3 regions of the Streptomyces sp. NBC_00887 genome follow, and region 2 is predicted to be linked to each of the others. Evidence: riboswitches for the same ligand, from Rfam matches in the RefSeq annotation. Region 2 holds a riboswitch; each other region holds the start of a gene.
What was found. Region 2 has a riboswitch for glycine ahead of gcvP (aminomethyl-transferring glycine dehydrogenase). Riboswitches for the same ligand answer to the same signal wherever they lie in the genome.
Positions count from the first base shown of each region.

Region 1: another riboswitch for glycine. It lies ahead of gcvT (glycine cleavage system aminomethyltransferase GcvT); the one in region 2 lies ahead of gcvP (aminomethyl-transferring glycine dehydrogenase).
Region 3: another riboswitch for glycine. It lies ahead of gcvP (aminomethyl-transferring glycine dehydrogenase); the one in region 2 lies ahead of gcvP (aminomethyl-transferring glycine dehydrogenase).

Region 1 covers NZ_CP108788.1:4,427,144-4,432,305, reverse strand. The annotation lists gene gcvT (glycine cleavage system aminomethyltransferase GcvT) at 1-1,057, opposite strand, end outside; glycine riboswitch at 1,215-1,312, opposite strand; gene OG844_RS20050 (AAA family ATPase) at 1,501-2,175, shown strand; gene OG844_RS20045 (enhanced serine sensitivity protein SseB) at 2,318-3,085, shown strand; gene OG844_RS20040 (enhanced serine sensitivity protein SseB C-terminal domain-containing protein) at 3,231-4,022, shown strand; gene OG844_RS20035 (ABC transporter substrate-binding protein) at 4,209-5,162, shown strand, end outside.
Region 2 covers NZ_CP108788.1:8,782,883-8,788,044, reverse strand. The annotation lists gene gcvP (aminomethyl-transferring glycine dehydrogenase) at 1-2,651, opposite strand, end outside; glycine riboswitch at 2,843-2,938, opposite strand; gene OG844_RS40070 (PRC-barrel domain-containing protein) at 3,072-3,443, shown strand; gene OG844_RS40065 (DNA polymerase IV) at 3,365-4,819, opposite strand; gene OG844_RS40060 (MerR family transcriptional regulator) at 4,895-5,162, opposite strand, start outside.
Region 3 covers NZ_CP108788.1:1,216,272-1,221,433, reverse strand. The annotation lists gene OG844_RS05550 (MerR family transcriptional regulator) at 1-68, shown strand, start outside; gene OG844_RS05545 (DNA polymerase IV) at 144-1,598, shown strand; gene OG844_RS05540 (PRC-barrel domain-containing protein) at 1,520-1,891, opposite strand; glycine riboswitch at 2,025-2,120, shown strand; gene gcvP (aminomethyl-transferring glycine dehydrogenase) at 2,312-5,162, shown strand, end outside.

The sequences.
Region 1 (5,162 bases), 4.4 Mb from region 2:
CGCCCTCGGTGCCGGGCACGGCGTGCGCCGCGTCCACGTACGCCATGGCGATCGGCTTGCCCAGCGTCGGCGACGGCGCGCCGGACGTGACCTCGCCGATGACCTTGCCGTCGGCAACGACCTGGAAGCCGGCGCGCGGCACCCGGCGGCCCTCGGCCACCAGGCCGACGAGCTTGCGGGGCGGGGCGGTCTCGGCGCGCTCGGCGGCGGCCAGCAGCGCCTCGCGGCCGACGAAGTCGCCCTCCTTCTCGAACTTCACGACCCGGCCCAGGCCCGCGTCGAACGGGGTCAGTGCGGTGGTCAGCTCGTGCCCGTACAGCGGCATGCCCGCCTCCAGGCGCAGCGTGTCGCGGCAGGAGAGGCCACAGGGGATCAGGCCGTGCGGGGCGCCCGCCTCGGTGAGCGCCTTCCACAGCTGCTCGGCGTGCTCGGGGGCGACGAAGAGCTCGAAGCCGTCCTCGCCGGTGTAGCCGGTACGGGCGATGAGCGCGGGAACACCGGCGACGGTGCCGGGCAGGCCCGCGTAGTACTTCAGTCCGTCCAGGTCGGCGTCCGTGACCGACTTCAGGATGGCGGGGGACTCGGGGCCCTGGACGGCGAGCAGCGCGTAGGCGTCGCGGTCGTCGCGCACCTCGGCGTCGAAGTCCCCGGCGCGCGCGGCGAGCGTGTCGAGGACGAGCTGCGCGTTGCCCGCGTTGGCGACGACCAGATACTCGGGGGCCGCGGCCTCGCCGAGGCGGTAGACGATCAGGTCGTCCAGGATCCCGCCGTCCTCGGCGACGATCATCGTGTAGCGGGCCCGGCCCACGCCGACGGTGGCGATGTTGCCCACCAGCGCGAAGTTCAGGAAGGCCGCGGCCTGCGGTCCGGTGACGGTGATCTCGCCCATGTGCGACAGGTCGAAGAGTCCGGCCCGGGTGCGTACGGCGTTGTGCTCGTCGCGCTCACTGGCGTACCGCAGGGGCATGTCCCAGCCCGCGAAGTCGGTCATGGTCGCGCCCAGGGAGCGATGCAGCGCATCGAGGGCGGTGAGACGGGAGGCGGGGGCAGTGCTCATGGGCATGGCTCCAGGGCATGACGACAGAGGATGTTCCCTCCCCATCTGTCATCGGAACCTGAGAGGTTCGCCGAGAGCCCCTGAAAGGGTCAGCCCCTACGGGGGTCGGCTTGCACCTTGGGTGGAGCCGCGTGAACGGCCCGCTTTTCAGATCTGCCTCATCCACGCGGTACGGGGCCTGAGAGATTCAAGGGAGGAACTTGCTCCTTCGGCGCCCGGCGCACACAGTGACCGGGACTCTCCCGCGCGGATTCAAACGGCCGGTATGCAGTTGGCGGGGTCATCATCGCACGCATTGCGCCAGAGTGGGGCGACCGGATCCGCGCAGGCACACCGGGCCGCTCGGGCGCCGACACGTGCCGCCGGAACCGGTTGTCCCGTATTACCTTTTCTTTACACTTCTTGGGCAGGTCAGGTGTGGGTGACTCGGCAGGGGGAGAGCGATGACGTTGCAGCCGTTCGCGACGACCGCAGGGGCAGCGCGCGGTGCGGTGCCCGCGCAGCAGGGTGCCCGCGCTCGGGGGCTCCGGGGCACGCACGCTCCGGTGGTACGTGATCTGCGGGGCAGGAACGGGCTCGGCCCGCGCAGCCTGGACTTCGTGGCGGGTGATGTCGTGGTGGTCTCCGGACTGCCCGGCAGCGGGAAGTCGACGCTGATCCGGCGCGCGGTGCGGGAGCACGCCATCGACTCCCAGGACACCAGGGACCGCTGGGCGGCCTCCCTGCCCGCTTTACTCCCGTACGCCCTCTACCGCCCCCTGGTCCGTGCCGCGCACTACCTCGGGCTGTGGCGGGCGCTGCGCTCGGGCGGATCCGTCGTCGTGCACGACTGCGGAACCCAGGCCTGGGTGCGACGCTGGCTGGCCCGCGAGGCCGGGCGCCGGGACCGCACGCTGCATCTCGTCCTGCTCGACGTCACCCCTCATGTGGCCAGGGCCGGCCAGCGGGAGCGCGGACGGGGCGTCTCCGGATACGCCTTCGCCCGGCACCGCGGTGCGGTCGGGCGGCTGCTGCGCGATACGGAGAGCGGACTGCTGCCGCCCGGTTGCGCGTCCGCGGTGCTGCTCGACCGGGAGGCCGCCACGGCGATCGAACGGATTTCGTTCGCAAACGCATAGACCGGTGAGCTCCGTCCGGCCGTCCGGAATCTGGACGGTCCGGTTGCCCCGGCCTGCGCTGTTCCCCGTGTCACTGCCGTCCGGGCACGGCTCGGACTATGGTTTCTGCCGCACAGCATGGCGAGAAAGGGACACAGACACCGTGGACATTCCGGCCCAGGCCCCCGTCGATCCGCAGCACGGATGGCCGGCCAACGAGCTCGAGGAAGTGCTCAGCGCCTCCCTCGGCGTGCCCGGGGCCGGCGGCCGCCTGGTCGAGGTGCTCGGCCGAAGCCGCGTCTGGGTGCCCCTGCCGAACGGCGGCGGGCCCGACAGCCCCGACCTCGACCTGCCGACGGTCGACATCGGCGGCGCCGCGTTCGTACCGGTGTTCAGCTCCGAGGCCCAGTTCCTGCACTGCGTCGGCGCCCATATCTCGTTCACCGTCGCGCCCGCCCGTGAATTCGCCCGCGGACTGCCCCCGCAGCTCGGCATCGCAGTCAATCCGGGCGGGGCCGTCGGAGTGCCGCTGCCCCCGCCGGCCGTCGCCGAGCTCTGCAGGGCCGGGCGCACCGCGCTGGACGGGCCCTCCGGCGGGCGGGTGCGGCTCTACGAGCCGGACTGGAAGGAGGACCCCGTCGACTTCCTCGCCGCGGTGTCCGGCGAATTCCAGGACATCGGAGTCGTGAGCACCGCGCGCAGGGCGCTGGCCAGCATCGAGGGCGACGACCCCGTCCTCTTCGTCGGCGTCGAGTTCGCTACCTGGGACGGCGCCGGACAGAGCGCCCCGATGGATGCGCTGGGCCGTGCGCTGGGCCGGGTCCAGCTGCCGTGGCCGGTCAATCTGGTCCTGCTCGACGTGGCCCAGGACCCCGTGGGTGACTGGATGCTGGAGAAGGTACGGCCGTTCTACCGGCGCGAGGGGTACTGAGTCAGCTTCGCCCGTGGCGCCAAGCCGGTGTCAGGGGCGGCACATAAGCTGGTTTGATGGCGAGGCCGCACCTGTTGTGCCCGGGTGCGGGACAACAGCACCGCGGCACAACGGGGCAGCGGAACGAAGAGGGGCGGGACCCAGGGTGAGTGCGTCAGGCACCGCGGAGGCCGGGCAGGTCGAGCACATGCTGCGGCAAGTGGCCCCCGGGCGCCCCGACGCCTACGAGGCGCTGCTGCAGGCCCTCACCGACGGCCGGATCTGGATGCTGCTCTGGCACGGCACGGCGGGCTCGCCCGACGCCCAGTACGGCAACATGGAGATCGACGGCCTGGGCTACGCCCCCTGCGTGACCTCCGCCCAGGAGCTCTCGGCCAGCGGCTGGAACAGGTCCCACGAGCTGGTCACAGGCCGCGAGATCGCCCGGTCCCTCTTCCCCGACCGCTGGGGCATCTGGCTCAACCCGCATGCTCCCGGCGGCGGCGTCGGGATCCCCTGGCTGGACCTGCGCCGCATCGCGACAGGCCTCGACCGGATGCCCGCCGGCCCGCTGCAGCTCTCCGAACCCGCCATCGAGATTCCGCAGTTCTACGCCCTTTTGTCACACAATGCCCATCGCACCCCCGCCGTTCGCGCGCTGCGCCGCGCCTGGGTGCAGCCCGCGCTGGGCGCCCCGTACCTCGCGATCGGGCTCGACCTCTACGACACGGGCCGGCCCTCCGTCGACGCGGTCCGCGCGATGATGCAGCAGTCGATCGGCGTGGTCCCCGACGGCCTGCCCGTCTCCACGGTGTCCATGTCCGACGAGTACGACCCGGTCGCCATGTGGCTGCGCGCCAACTCCCGTCCGTTCTACGACCGCGAGGCGCACGCCCCGGCGGGCCCGCCGCCCGCCGCCGCGCCGGGGTACGGCTACCCGCCCTCGCACCTGCGCTGAACCCGCCCCGATTTCGATCGGGTTAACAAGCGCGGGCAGGATGTCCCGTATCTGGGCGGTTTGTTGAGTGTCCGGGTCTCAGGTAGGTATCACCGCTATGCGGACTGTTCTCCGGGCTGCTTCGCGAATGTAGTGTTCGGGCGAATCAATACCTCTCCACACACTGCTGACCTGGGGTGGACCCACATGCGAATATTCAAGTCCCGAACTGTTCGGGTGATCACGGCGGCTGTCGCCGTCGGCCTGGTCGCCACGGGCTGCTCCAGCGAGCGGGACAACGATGCCAAGGACGGAGCGAAGGACACCTTCGTCTTCGCAGGTGCGGGAGACCCCGGGTCCCTGGACCCGGCGCTGGCCAGCGACGGTGAGACCTTCCGGGTCACCCGTCAGGCCTTCGAAGCCCTGCTCGAGCACGAGTCCGGTGGAAGCAAGCTCGTCGGCGGACTCGCCGAGACATGGGAGAGCGACCCCGCCGGCAAGGTGTGGACGTTCAACCTCCGTAAGAACGTGAAGTTCCACGACGGCGAGGAGTTCAACGCCGCCGCGGTCTGCGCGAACTACGACCACTGGTTCAACTGGGCGGGTACGTACCAGTCCAGCGCGGTCTCGTACTACTGGCAGTCCATCATGGGCGGCTTCGCGAAGAACGAGGACCCCGAGGCGCCGAAGGCGAACTACAAGTCCTGCACCGCGAAGGACGCCAACACGGCGGTCATCGAGGTCAACGAGCCCTCGGCGAACCTGCCCGGCGGCTTCTCCCTGCAGGCCCTGGCGATCCACTCGCCGAAGGCCCTCAAGGAGTACGAGAAGCAGGACGCGACCGCCAAGGGCGACGCGATCACGTACCCCAAGTACAGCCAGGAGGCCGGCACGGTCGCCGGCACCGGCCCGTACAAGATCACCAAGTGGAACAAGAGCAACAAGGAAGTCAGCCTCGAGCGCTTCGACGGCTACTGGGGCGCCAAGGCCAAGGTGAAGAACCTGGTCTTCCGCACGATCGACACCGAGGAGGGCCGCCGCCAGGCGCTCCAGGCCGGTGACATCGACGGCTTCGACCTGGTCGCGCCCGCCGACATCAAGACGCTGGAGTCCGAGGGCTACGAGGTCCCGACCCGTGACGTCTTCAACCTCTTCTACGTG
Region 2 (5,162 bases):
TCGATCTCACCGCGAATGGCGATCATCGTGTCGCAGAACCGGTCGAGCTCCGCGAGGTCCTCGCTCTCGGTGGGCTCGATCATCAGCGTCCCGGCCACCGGGAACGACATCGTCGGCGAGTGGAAGCCGTAGTCGATCAGCCGCTTCGCGACGTCGTCGATGCTGACGCCGGTCGACTTGGAGATCGGGCGCAGGTCCACGATGCACTCGTGTGCGACCAGACCGGCCGGGCCGTTGTACAGGATCGGGAAGTGCGGTTCCAGACGCTTGGCGATGTAGTTGGCCGCGAGTACGGCGACCTGCGTCGCACGCTTCAGTCCCTCGCCGCCCATCAGCCGTACGTACGCCCAGGAGATGGGCAGAATTCCGGCCGAGCCCCACGGTGCCGCCGAGATCGGGCCGACGCCGGTCTCGGGGCCGGCGGCGGGCTGCAGCGGGTGGTTGGGAAGGTACGGCGCCAGGTGCGCGCGGACACCGACCGGGCCGACGCCCGGGCCACCGCCGCCGTGCGGGATGCAGAAGGTCTTGTGCAGGTTCAGGTGCGAGACGTCGCCGCCGAACTTGCCCGGCTTGGCGAGGCCCACCAGCGCGTTGAGGTTGGCGCCGTCGACGTACACCTGGCCGCCCGCGTCGTGCACCTCGCCGCAGATCGCGGCGACGTGCTCCTCGAAGACACCGTGCGTGGACGGGTAGGTGATCATGAGGACCGCGAGTTCGTCACGGTGCTTCTCGATCTTGGCGCGGAGGTCGTCGATGTCGACCTCGCCGTCGTCGGCGGTCTTCACGACGACGACCTTCATGCCCGCCATCACGGCGCTCGCGGCGTTGGTGCCGTGCGCGGAGGACGGGATGAGGCAGACGGTACGCCCCTCGTCGCCGTTCGCCCGGTGGAAGGCACGCACGGCCAGAAGACCGGCGAACTCACCCTGGGAGCCGGCGTTGGGCTGGAGGGAGACGGCGTCGTAGCCGGTGACCTCGGCCAGGCGCTCCTCCAGCTCACGGATGAGGGTGAGGAAGCCCTGTGCCTGCTCGGCCGGCGCGAACGGGTGCAGCGCACCGAATTCGGGCCAGGTGATCGACTCCATCTCGGCGGTGGCGTTGAGCTTCATGGTGCAGGAGCCGAGCGGGATCATGCCGCGGTCCAGCGCGTAGTCGCGGTCGGCGAGCTTGCGCAGGTAGCGCAGCATCGCGGTCTCGGAACGGTGCTGGTGGAAGACCGGGTGGGCGAGGACGGTGTCGGTGCGCAGCAGGTTCCCGGGCAGCGCGTCCTCGGCGTCGGCATCGAGGGCCTCGATGTCGCCGCCGGCTCCGAAGGCGGCCCAGACGGCCGCGATCTGCGCACGGGTGGTGGTCTCGTCGCAGGCGATGGAGACGTGGTCGGCGTCGACGAGCCGCAGGTTCACCCCGCGCTCGCGGGCACCGGCGACCACACCGGTAGCTGCACCGGGAACTCTCACGGTGAGGGTGTCGAAGTAGGCGCCGTGCACCACGTCGATACCGGCGGCCCGCAGACCGTCGGCCAGGATCGTGGCGTACCTGTGGGTGCGCCGCGCGATCGTGCGCAGACCGTCGGGGCCGTGGTAGACGGCGTACATCCCCGCCATCACGGCGAGCAGCACCTGCGCGGTGCAGATGTTGCTGGTGGCCTTCTCCCGGCGGATGTGCTGCTCGCGGGTCTGGAGGGCGAGACGGTAGGCCCTGTTGCCGTCGGCGTCGACGGAGACGCCCACGAGACGGCCGGGCAGGCTGCGCGCGAACTTCTCGCGGACGGCCATGAAGCCGGCGTGCGGTCCGCCGAAGCCCATCGGGACACCGAAGCGCTGCGTGGTCCCGACGGCCACGTCCGCGCCCAGCTCGCCGGGCGAGGTGAGCAGGGTCAGGGCCAGCAGATCGGCCGCGACGGTGACGATCGCGCCGAGCTCGTGTGCGCGGTCGATGACGGGCTTGATGTCACGGACCGCTCCGGAGGCGCCCGGATACTGCAGCAGGACGCCGAAGACGCCGCGCTCGGCGACATCGGCCGGAATTCCGTCGGTGAGGTCGGCGACGACCACCTCGACGCCGGTCGGTTCGGCGCGGGTCCGGATCACGGCGACGGTCTGCGGCAGGGTGTCGGCGTCGACCAGGAAGACGCCGTTCCTGACCTTGCCGACGCGCCGTGCGAGCGCCATCGCCTCGGCAGCCGCCGTGCCCTCGTCGAGGAGGGAGGCACCGGAGGTGGGCAGACCGGTCAGGTCGGCCACCATCGTCTGGAAGTTCAGCAGGGCCTCGAGCCGCCCCTGGGAGATCTCCGGCTGGTAGGGCGTGTACGCCGTGTACCAGGCAGGGTTCTCCATGACGTTGCGCAGGATCACCGGCGGGGTGAACGTGCCGTAGTAGCCGAGCCCGATCATCGGCGCGAGCACCTGATTGCGGTCGGCGAGGCGTCGCAGTTCGGCCAGGACCTCGGCCTCGGTACGGGCAGCCGGAAGATCCAGCGCCTCGGCGCTCTTGATCACGTCCGGCACGGCAGCGGCGGTGAGCTCGTCGAGGGAGCCGTATCCGACCTGGGCGAGCATCTTGGCCTGGGCCTCGGCATCGGGCCCGATGTGGCGCTGCTCGAAGGGAATGCCCTGCTCCAGCTGGGAGAGCGGAGTGCGACGGGGGGTCATGATGGAGGCCTCCTGGTCTCACGACCTGCGAGGGGCACCACGGCGTGGCTGCCCGAACGGCCTCCCCATCTGTCATCTCGACCTGAGAGCTTCACCGGCACGCCCTGAGGCATACCGGCTTTCACCGTCGGTGAGGACGGGGCCCGCCACGGCACGTGCCGTACGGATCCCGTCCTGCTTTCCAGAGTGACCTCGTCCGTGCGGTACGGGGGCCTGAGAGATTCCGGGGAGGAGTTGCTCCTTCGGCGCCTCCGGAATGCTCCGGAGGACTCTCCCGCACAGGGTCAGCAGCCGTGTTCCAGACTACCAGCGGGGCGGCGCCGGCCGTCTCGAGTGGCCGAAGCCCCGGATCTGGCCTTTCGTAGTGCCTGTGGAGCTATTGCGACCACCCTGACCGCAGTGCGACCAGTGGGAGGCACCGTGCAGACCGACATCGATCCGCGCAGCCTGATCGGCCGCAAGGCCTACGACCGCCAAGGCTCCAAGATCGGAACGGTGGACGAGGTCTATCTCGACGACGCCACCGGTGTACCCGAGTGGGCGGCCGTGCGCACCGGACTGTTCACCCGGGACGCCTTCGTACCGCTGGAACCGAGCGAATTCGTCGACGGCACCCTGGTGATCCCCTTCGACCGCGCCCTGATCAAGGACGCCCCCGATTTCGGAGTCGGCCGTCATCTCTCCCCTGAGCAGGAACTGCAGCTCTACCGCCATTACGGGCTGGACTCCGCCGCGCCGGGCGGTACGGGGCCCGACAGGGACTTCGGCAGGCTGGCCGGCCACGAGGAGTAGTCCACGGGGTCCCGCACCAGGGGTAGCGGGTCGGCCGGCCGGAGCTGCGGATCGTCGACACGGAACGTGCGTACCCGGCCCGGCCGCTCCTCCGGCTCCTCGAACCGGACCGTGACACGGCCGACACCGCTGCCCTGCACCCATCCGTGGCCGTGGTCCTCGTGGCGTACGTCGTGGCCTGCGGGCCACCGTCGGCCCGCGAGGCGGTCCGCCCTCTCCTCGGCCGTTTCCTCCGCCGTGACCGGCTCGTCGGGGGCACCGTCGGCCCCGTCCTCCGACTCGTCCGCCACCGCCTGCCGGGCGTCGGCGGCCTGCGCGAAGAGGTCCTCCTGGGTGAAGTCCGCGAGCCCTGTGACACCCACTCCGAGGAGCCGTACGCCACCGGTGGTGTCAACGGCCTCCAGCAACCGCGCCGCGGCTTCTCTGACGACCGTGGGGTCGTCGGTGGGGCCGCGCAGGGTCTCGGAACGCGTGAGCGTGGAGAAGTCGTAGCGGCGCACCTTGAGCACGACGGTCCGCCCCGACCTCCCCGCGCCTCGCAGGCGCTCCACACACCGTCCGGCCAGCCTCTCCACCTCCGTCCTGACCCGGACCCGGTCGTGCAGGTCCACGTCGAAGGTGTCCTCGACCGATACGGACTTCGCGTCCCGTTCCGCGACGACGGGCCGGTCGTCGTGCCCGAGGGCCATGCGGTACAGCGCGACGCCGTGCGCCTTGCCCAGCAGGCGGACGAGCTCTGCCTCCCCGGCCTCGGCCAGGTCCTGGACCACCGTCATCCCCGCGCGCCGCAGATGGTCCCCGGTGGCGGGCCCGACGCCCGGCAGGATCCGCACGGACATGGGAGCGAGCAGTTCGCGCTCCGTACCCGGCTCGATGAGCAGGAGACCGTCCGGTTTCGCCTCCTCCGAGGCGATCTTGGCCAGCATCTTGGAACCGGCCAGACCGACCGAACCGCTGAGTCCGGTGACGCCTCTGATGACCGTGCGCAGCTGCTCACCGATCGCACGGGCCGATGCCGCGTCATCGGCGACCCCGCCGGCCTCCAGGTCGACGAAGGCCTCGTCCAGGCTGAGCGGCTCGACGAGCGGCGAAAGCCGCCCGAGGAGCTCCATCACCTGGTCGCTCACCGTCCGGTAGAGCGCGAACCGCGGCACCAGATAGGCGGCGTTGGGTGCAAGCCGTCTCGCCTGTGCCATGGGCATCGCCGAATGCACTCCGAAGCGCCGGGCCTCGTACGACGCGGTGGCCACCACCCCACGCATTCCCAGTCCGCCCACCACCACCGGTTTGCCGCGCAGGCTCGGTTTCGCCGCCTGCTCGGCAGAGGCGTAGAAGGCATCCATGTCCAGATGCAGGATGGTGGGAGCGGATCTCACATCAACCGATGCTGCCCTATGCCACTGACAACGGGCCTGCTCCGCGCCCGTGCGGCGCGGAGCAGGCCCGGTGGCTCAGCCCGCACGGTTGCGCCGCCGGGCCAGCTCGTCCGCGGGGTTGTTGCCGATCAGCGTCTCCCCCGTGTCGACCCGCTCGCCGTGGAGCTGCGACAGGGTCGCGTCCACATCGCGCCAGACGACGCCCACGGCGATACCGAAGACTCCCTGCCCCCCCTGGAGCAGATCCACGACCTCGTCGGGCGAGGAGCACTCGTAGACCGTCGCCCCGTCGCTCATCAGGGTCATCCGTTCCAGATCCGTGAATCCGCGGGCCCTCAGGTGC
Region 3 (5,162 bases), 7.6 Mb from region 2:
CGGGGGAGACGCTGATCGGCAACAACCCCGCGGACGAGCTGGCCCGGCGGCGCAACCGTGCGGGCTGAGCCACCGGGCCTGCTCCGCGCCGCACGGGCGCGGAGCAGGCCCGTTGTCAGTGGCATAGGGCAGCATCGGTTGATGTGAGATCCGCTCCCACCATCCTGCATCTGGACATGGATGCCTTCTACGCCTCTGCCGAGCAGGCGGCGAAACCGAGCCTGCGCGGCAAACCGGTGGTGGTGGGCGGACTGGGAATGCGTGGGGTGGTGGCCACCGCGTCGTACGAGGCCCGGCGCTTCGGAGTGCATTCGGCGATGCCCATGGCACAGGCGAGACGGCTTGCACCCAACGCCGCCTATCTGGTGCCGCGGTTCGCGCTCTACCGGACGGTGAGCGACCAGGTGATGGAGCTCCTCGGGCGGCTTTCGCCGCTCGTCGAGCCGCTCAGCCTGGACGAGGCCTTCGTCGACCTGGAGGCCGGCGGGGTCGCCGATGACGCGGCATCGGCCCGTGCGATCGGTGAGCAGCTGCGCACGGTCATCAGAGGCGTCACCGGACTCAGCGGTTCGGTCGGTCTGGCCGGTTCCAAGATGCTGGCCAAGATCGCCTCGGAGGAGGCGAAACCGGACGGTCTCCTGCTCATCGAGCCGGGTACGGAGCGCGAACTGCTCGCTCCCATGTCCGTGCGGATCCTGCCGGGCGTCGGGCCCGCCACCGGGGACCATCTGCGGCGCGCGGGGATGACGGTGGTCCAGGACCTGGCCGAGGCCGGGGAGGCAGAGCTCGTCCGCCTGCTGGGCAAGGCGCACGGCGTCGCGCTGTACCGCATGGCCCTCGGGCACGACGACCGGCCCGTCGTCGCGGAACGGGACGCGAAGTCCGTATCGGTCGAGGACACCTTCGACGTGGACCTGCACGACCGGGTCCGGGTCAGGACGGAGGTGGAGAGGCTGGCCGGACGGTGTGTGGAGCGCCTGCGAGGCGCGGGGAGGTCGGGGCGGACCGTCGTGCTCAAGGTGCGCCGCTACGACTTCTCCACGCTCACGCGTTCCGAGACCCTGCGCGGCCCCACCGACGACCCCACGGTCGTCAGAGAAGCCGCGGCGCGGTTGCTGGAGGCCGTTGACACCACCGGTGGCGTACGGCTCCTCGGAGTGGGTGTCACAGGGCTCGCGGACTTCACCCAGGAGGACCTCTTCGCGCAGGCCGCCGACGCCCGGCAGGCGGTGGCGGACGAGTCGGAGGACGGGGCCGACGGTGCCCCCGACGAGCCGGTCACGGCGGAGGAAACGGCCGAGGAGAGGGCGGACCGCCTCGCGGGCCGACGGTGGCCCGCAGGCCACGACGTACGCCACGAGGACCACGGCCACGGATGGGTGCAGGGCAGCGGTGTCGGCCGTGTCACGGTCCGGTTCGAGGAGCCGGAGGAGCGGCCGGGCCGGGTACGCACGTTCCGTGTCGACGATCCGCAGCTCCGGCCGGCCGACCCGCTACCCCTGGTGCGGGACCCCGTGGACTACTCCTCGTGGCCGGCCAGCCTGCCGAAGTCCCTGTCGGGCCCCGTACCGCCCGGCGCGGCGGAGTCCAGCCCGTAATGGCGGTAGAGCTGCAGTTCCTGCTCAGGGGAGAGATGACGGCCGACTCCGAAATCGGGGGCGTCCTTGATCAGGGCGCGGTCGAAGGGGATCACCAGGGTGCCGTCGACGAATTCGCTCGGTTCCAGCGGTACGAAGGCGTCCCGGGTGAACAGTCCGGTGCGCACGGCCGCCCACTCGGGTACACCGGTGGCGTCGTCGAGATAGACCTCGTCCACCGTTCCGATCTTGGAGCCTTGGCGGTCGTAGGCCTTGCGGCCGATCAGGCTGCGCGGATCGATGTCGGTCTGCACGGTGCCTCCCACTGGTCGCACTGCGGTCAGGGTGGTCGCAATAGCTCCACAGGCACTACGAAAGGCCAGATCCGGGGCTTCGGCCACTCGAGACGGCCGGCGCCGCCCCGCTGGTAGTCTGGAACACGGCTGCTGACCCTGTGCGGGAGAGTCCTCCGGAGCATTCCGGAGGCGCCGAAGGAGCAACTCCTCCCCGGAATCTCTCAGGCCCCCGTACCGCACGGACGAGGTCACTCTGGAAAGCAGGACGGGATCCGTACGGCACGTGCCGTGGCGGGCCCCGTCCTCACCGACGGTGAAAGCCGGTATGCCTCAGGGCGTGCCGGTGAAGCTCTCAGGTCGAGATGACAGATGGGGAGGCCGTTCGGGCAGCCACGCCGTGGTGCCCCTCGCAGGTCGTGAGACCAGGAGGCCTCCATCATGACCCCCCGTCGCACTCCGCTCTCCCAGCTGGAGCAGGGCATTCCCTTCGAGCAGCGCCACATCGGGCCCGATGCCGAGGCCCAGGCCAAGATGCTCGCCCAGGTCGGATACGGCTCCCTCGACGAGCTCACCGCCGCTGCCGTGCCGGACGTGATCAAGAGCGCCGAGGCGCTGGATCTTCCGGCTGCCCGTACCGAGGCCGAGGTCCTGGCCGAACTGCGACGCCTCGCCGACCGCAATCAGGTGCTCGCGCCGATGATCGGGCTCGGCTACTACGGCACGTTCACCCCGCCGGTGATCCTGCGCAACGTCATGGAGAACCCTGCCTGGTACACGGCGTACACGCCCTACCAGCCGGAGATCTCCCAGGGGCGGCTCGAGGCCCTGCTGAACTTCCAGACGATGGTGGCCGACCTGACCGGTCTGCCCACCTCCGGTGCCTCCCTCCTCGACGAGGGCACGGCGGCTGCCGAGGCGATGGCGCTCGCACGGCGCGTCGGCAAGGTCAGGAACGGCGTCTTCCTGGTCGACGCCGACACCCTGCCGCAGACCGTCGCCGTGATCCGGACCCGCGCCGAACCGACCGGCGTCGAGGTGGTCGTCGCCGACCTCACCGACGGAATTCCGGCCGATGTCGCCGAGCGCGGCGTCTTCGGCGTCCTGCTGCAGTATCCGGGCGCCTCCGGAGCGGTCCGTGACATCAAGCCCGTCATCGACCGCGCACACGAGCTCGGCGCGATCGTCACCGTCGCGGCCGATCTGCTGGCCCTGACCCTGCTCACCTCGCCCGGCGAGCTGGGCGCGGACGTGGCCGTCGGGACCACGCAGCGCTTCGGTGTCCCGATGGGCTTCGGCGGACCGCACGCCGGCTTCATGGCCGTCCGCGAGAAGTTCGCGCGCAGCCTGCCCGGCCGTCTCGTGGGCGTCTCCGTCGACGCCGACGGCAACAGGGCCTACCGTCTCGCCCTCCAGACCCGCGAGCAGCACATCCGCCGGGAGAAGGCCACCAGCAACATCTGCACCGCGCAGGTGCTGCTCGCCGTGATGGCGGGGATGTACGCCGTCTACCACGGCCCCGACGGTCTGCGCACGATCGCGCGGCGCACCCACAGGTACGCCACGATCCTGGCCGACGGTCTGCGGGCCGCCGGTATCGACGTGGTGCACGGCGCCTACTTCGACACCCTCACCGTGAGAGTTCCCGGTGCAGCTACCGGTGTGGTCGCCGGTGCCCGCGAGCGCGGGGTGAACCTGCGGCTCGTCGACGCCGACCACGTCTCCATCGCCTGCGACGAGACCACCACCCGTGCGCAGATCGCGGCCGTCTGGGCCGCCTTCGGAGCCGGCGGCGACATCGAGGCCCTCGATGCCGACGCCGAGGACGCGCTGCCCGGGAACCTGCTGCGCACCGACACCGTCCTCGCCCACCCGGTCTTCCACCAGCACCGTTCCGAGACCGCGATGCTGCGCTACCTGCGCAAGCTCGCCGACCGCGACTACGCGCTGGACCGCGGCATGATCCCGCTCGGCTCCTGCACCATGAAGCTCAACGCCACCGCCGAGATGGAGTCGATCACCTGGCCCGAATTCGGTGCGCTGCACCCGTTCGCGCCGGCCGAGCAGGCACAGGGCTTCCTCACCCTCATCCGTGAGCTGGAGGAGCGCCTGGCCGAGGTCACCGGCTACGACGCCGTCTCCCTCCAGCCCAACGCCGGCTCCCAGGGTGAGTTCGCCGGTCTTCTGGCCGTGCGTGCCTTCCACCGGGCGAACGGCGACGAGGGGCGTACCGTCTGCCTCATCCCGTCCTCCGCGCACGGCACCAACGCCGCGAGCGCCGTGATGGCGGGCATGAAGGTCGTCGTCGTGAAGACCGCCGACGACGGCGAGGTCGACATCGACGACCTCCGCGCCAAGATCGAGAAGCACCGTGACGAACTCGCGGTCCTCATGATCACCTACCCGTCCACGCACGGTGTCTTCGAGGAGCACGTCGCCGCGATCTGCGGCGAGGTGCACGACGCGGGCGGCCAGGTGTACGTCGACGGCGCCAACCTCAACGCGCTGGTGGGCCTCGCCAAGCCGGGCAAGTTCGGCGGCGACGTCTCGCACCTGAACCTGCACAAGACCTTCTGCATCCCGCACGGCGGCGGTGGCCCGGGCGTCGGCCCGGTCGGTGTCCGCGCGCACCTGGCGCCGTACCTTCCCAACCACCCGCTGCAGCCCGCCGCCGGCCCCGAGACCGGCGTCGGCCCGATCTCGGCGGCACCGTGGGGCTCGGCCGGAATTCTGCCCATCTCCTGGGCGTACGTACGGCTGATGGGCGGCGAGGGACTGAAGCGTGCGACGCAGGTCGCCGTACTCGCGGCCAACTACATCGCCAAGCGTCTGGAACCGCACTTCCCGATCCTGTACAACGGCCCGGCCGGTCTGGTCGCACACGAGTGCATCGTGGACCTGCGCCCGATCTCCAAGTCGACCGGCGTCAGCATCGACGACGTCGCGAAGCGGCTGATCGACTACGGCTTCCACTCGCCGACGATGTCGTTCCCGGTGGCCGGGACGCTGATGATCGAGCCCACCGAGAGCGAGGACCTCGCGGAGCTCGACCGGTTCTGCGACACGATGATCGCCATTCGCGGTGAGATCGAGAAGGTCGCATCCGGCGCGTGGAGCGCGGAGGACAACCCGCTGAGCAACGCCCCGCACACGGCGGCCGCGCTCGGTGGCGAGTGGACGCACGCCTACAGCCGTGAAGAGGCTGTCTTCCCGGCCGGCGTCACGCCTTCGGACAAGTACTGGCCGCCGGTGCGCCGGATCGACGGCGCCTTCGGCGACCGCAACCTGGTCT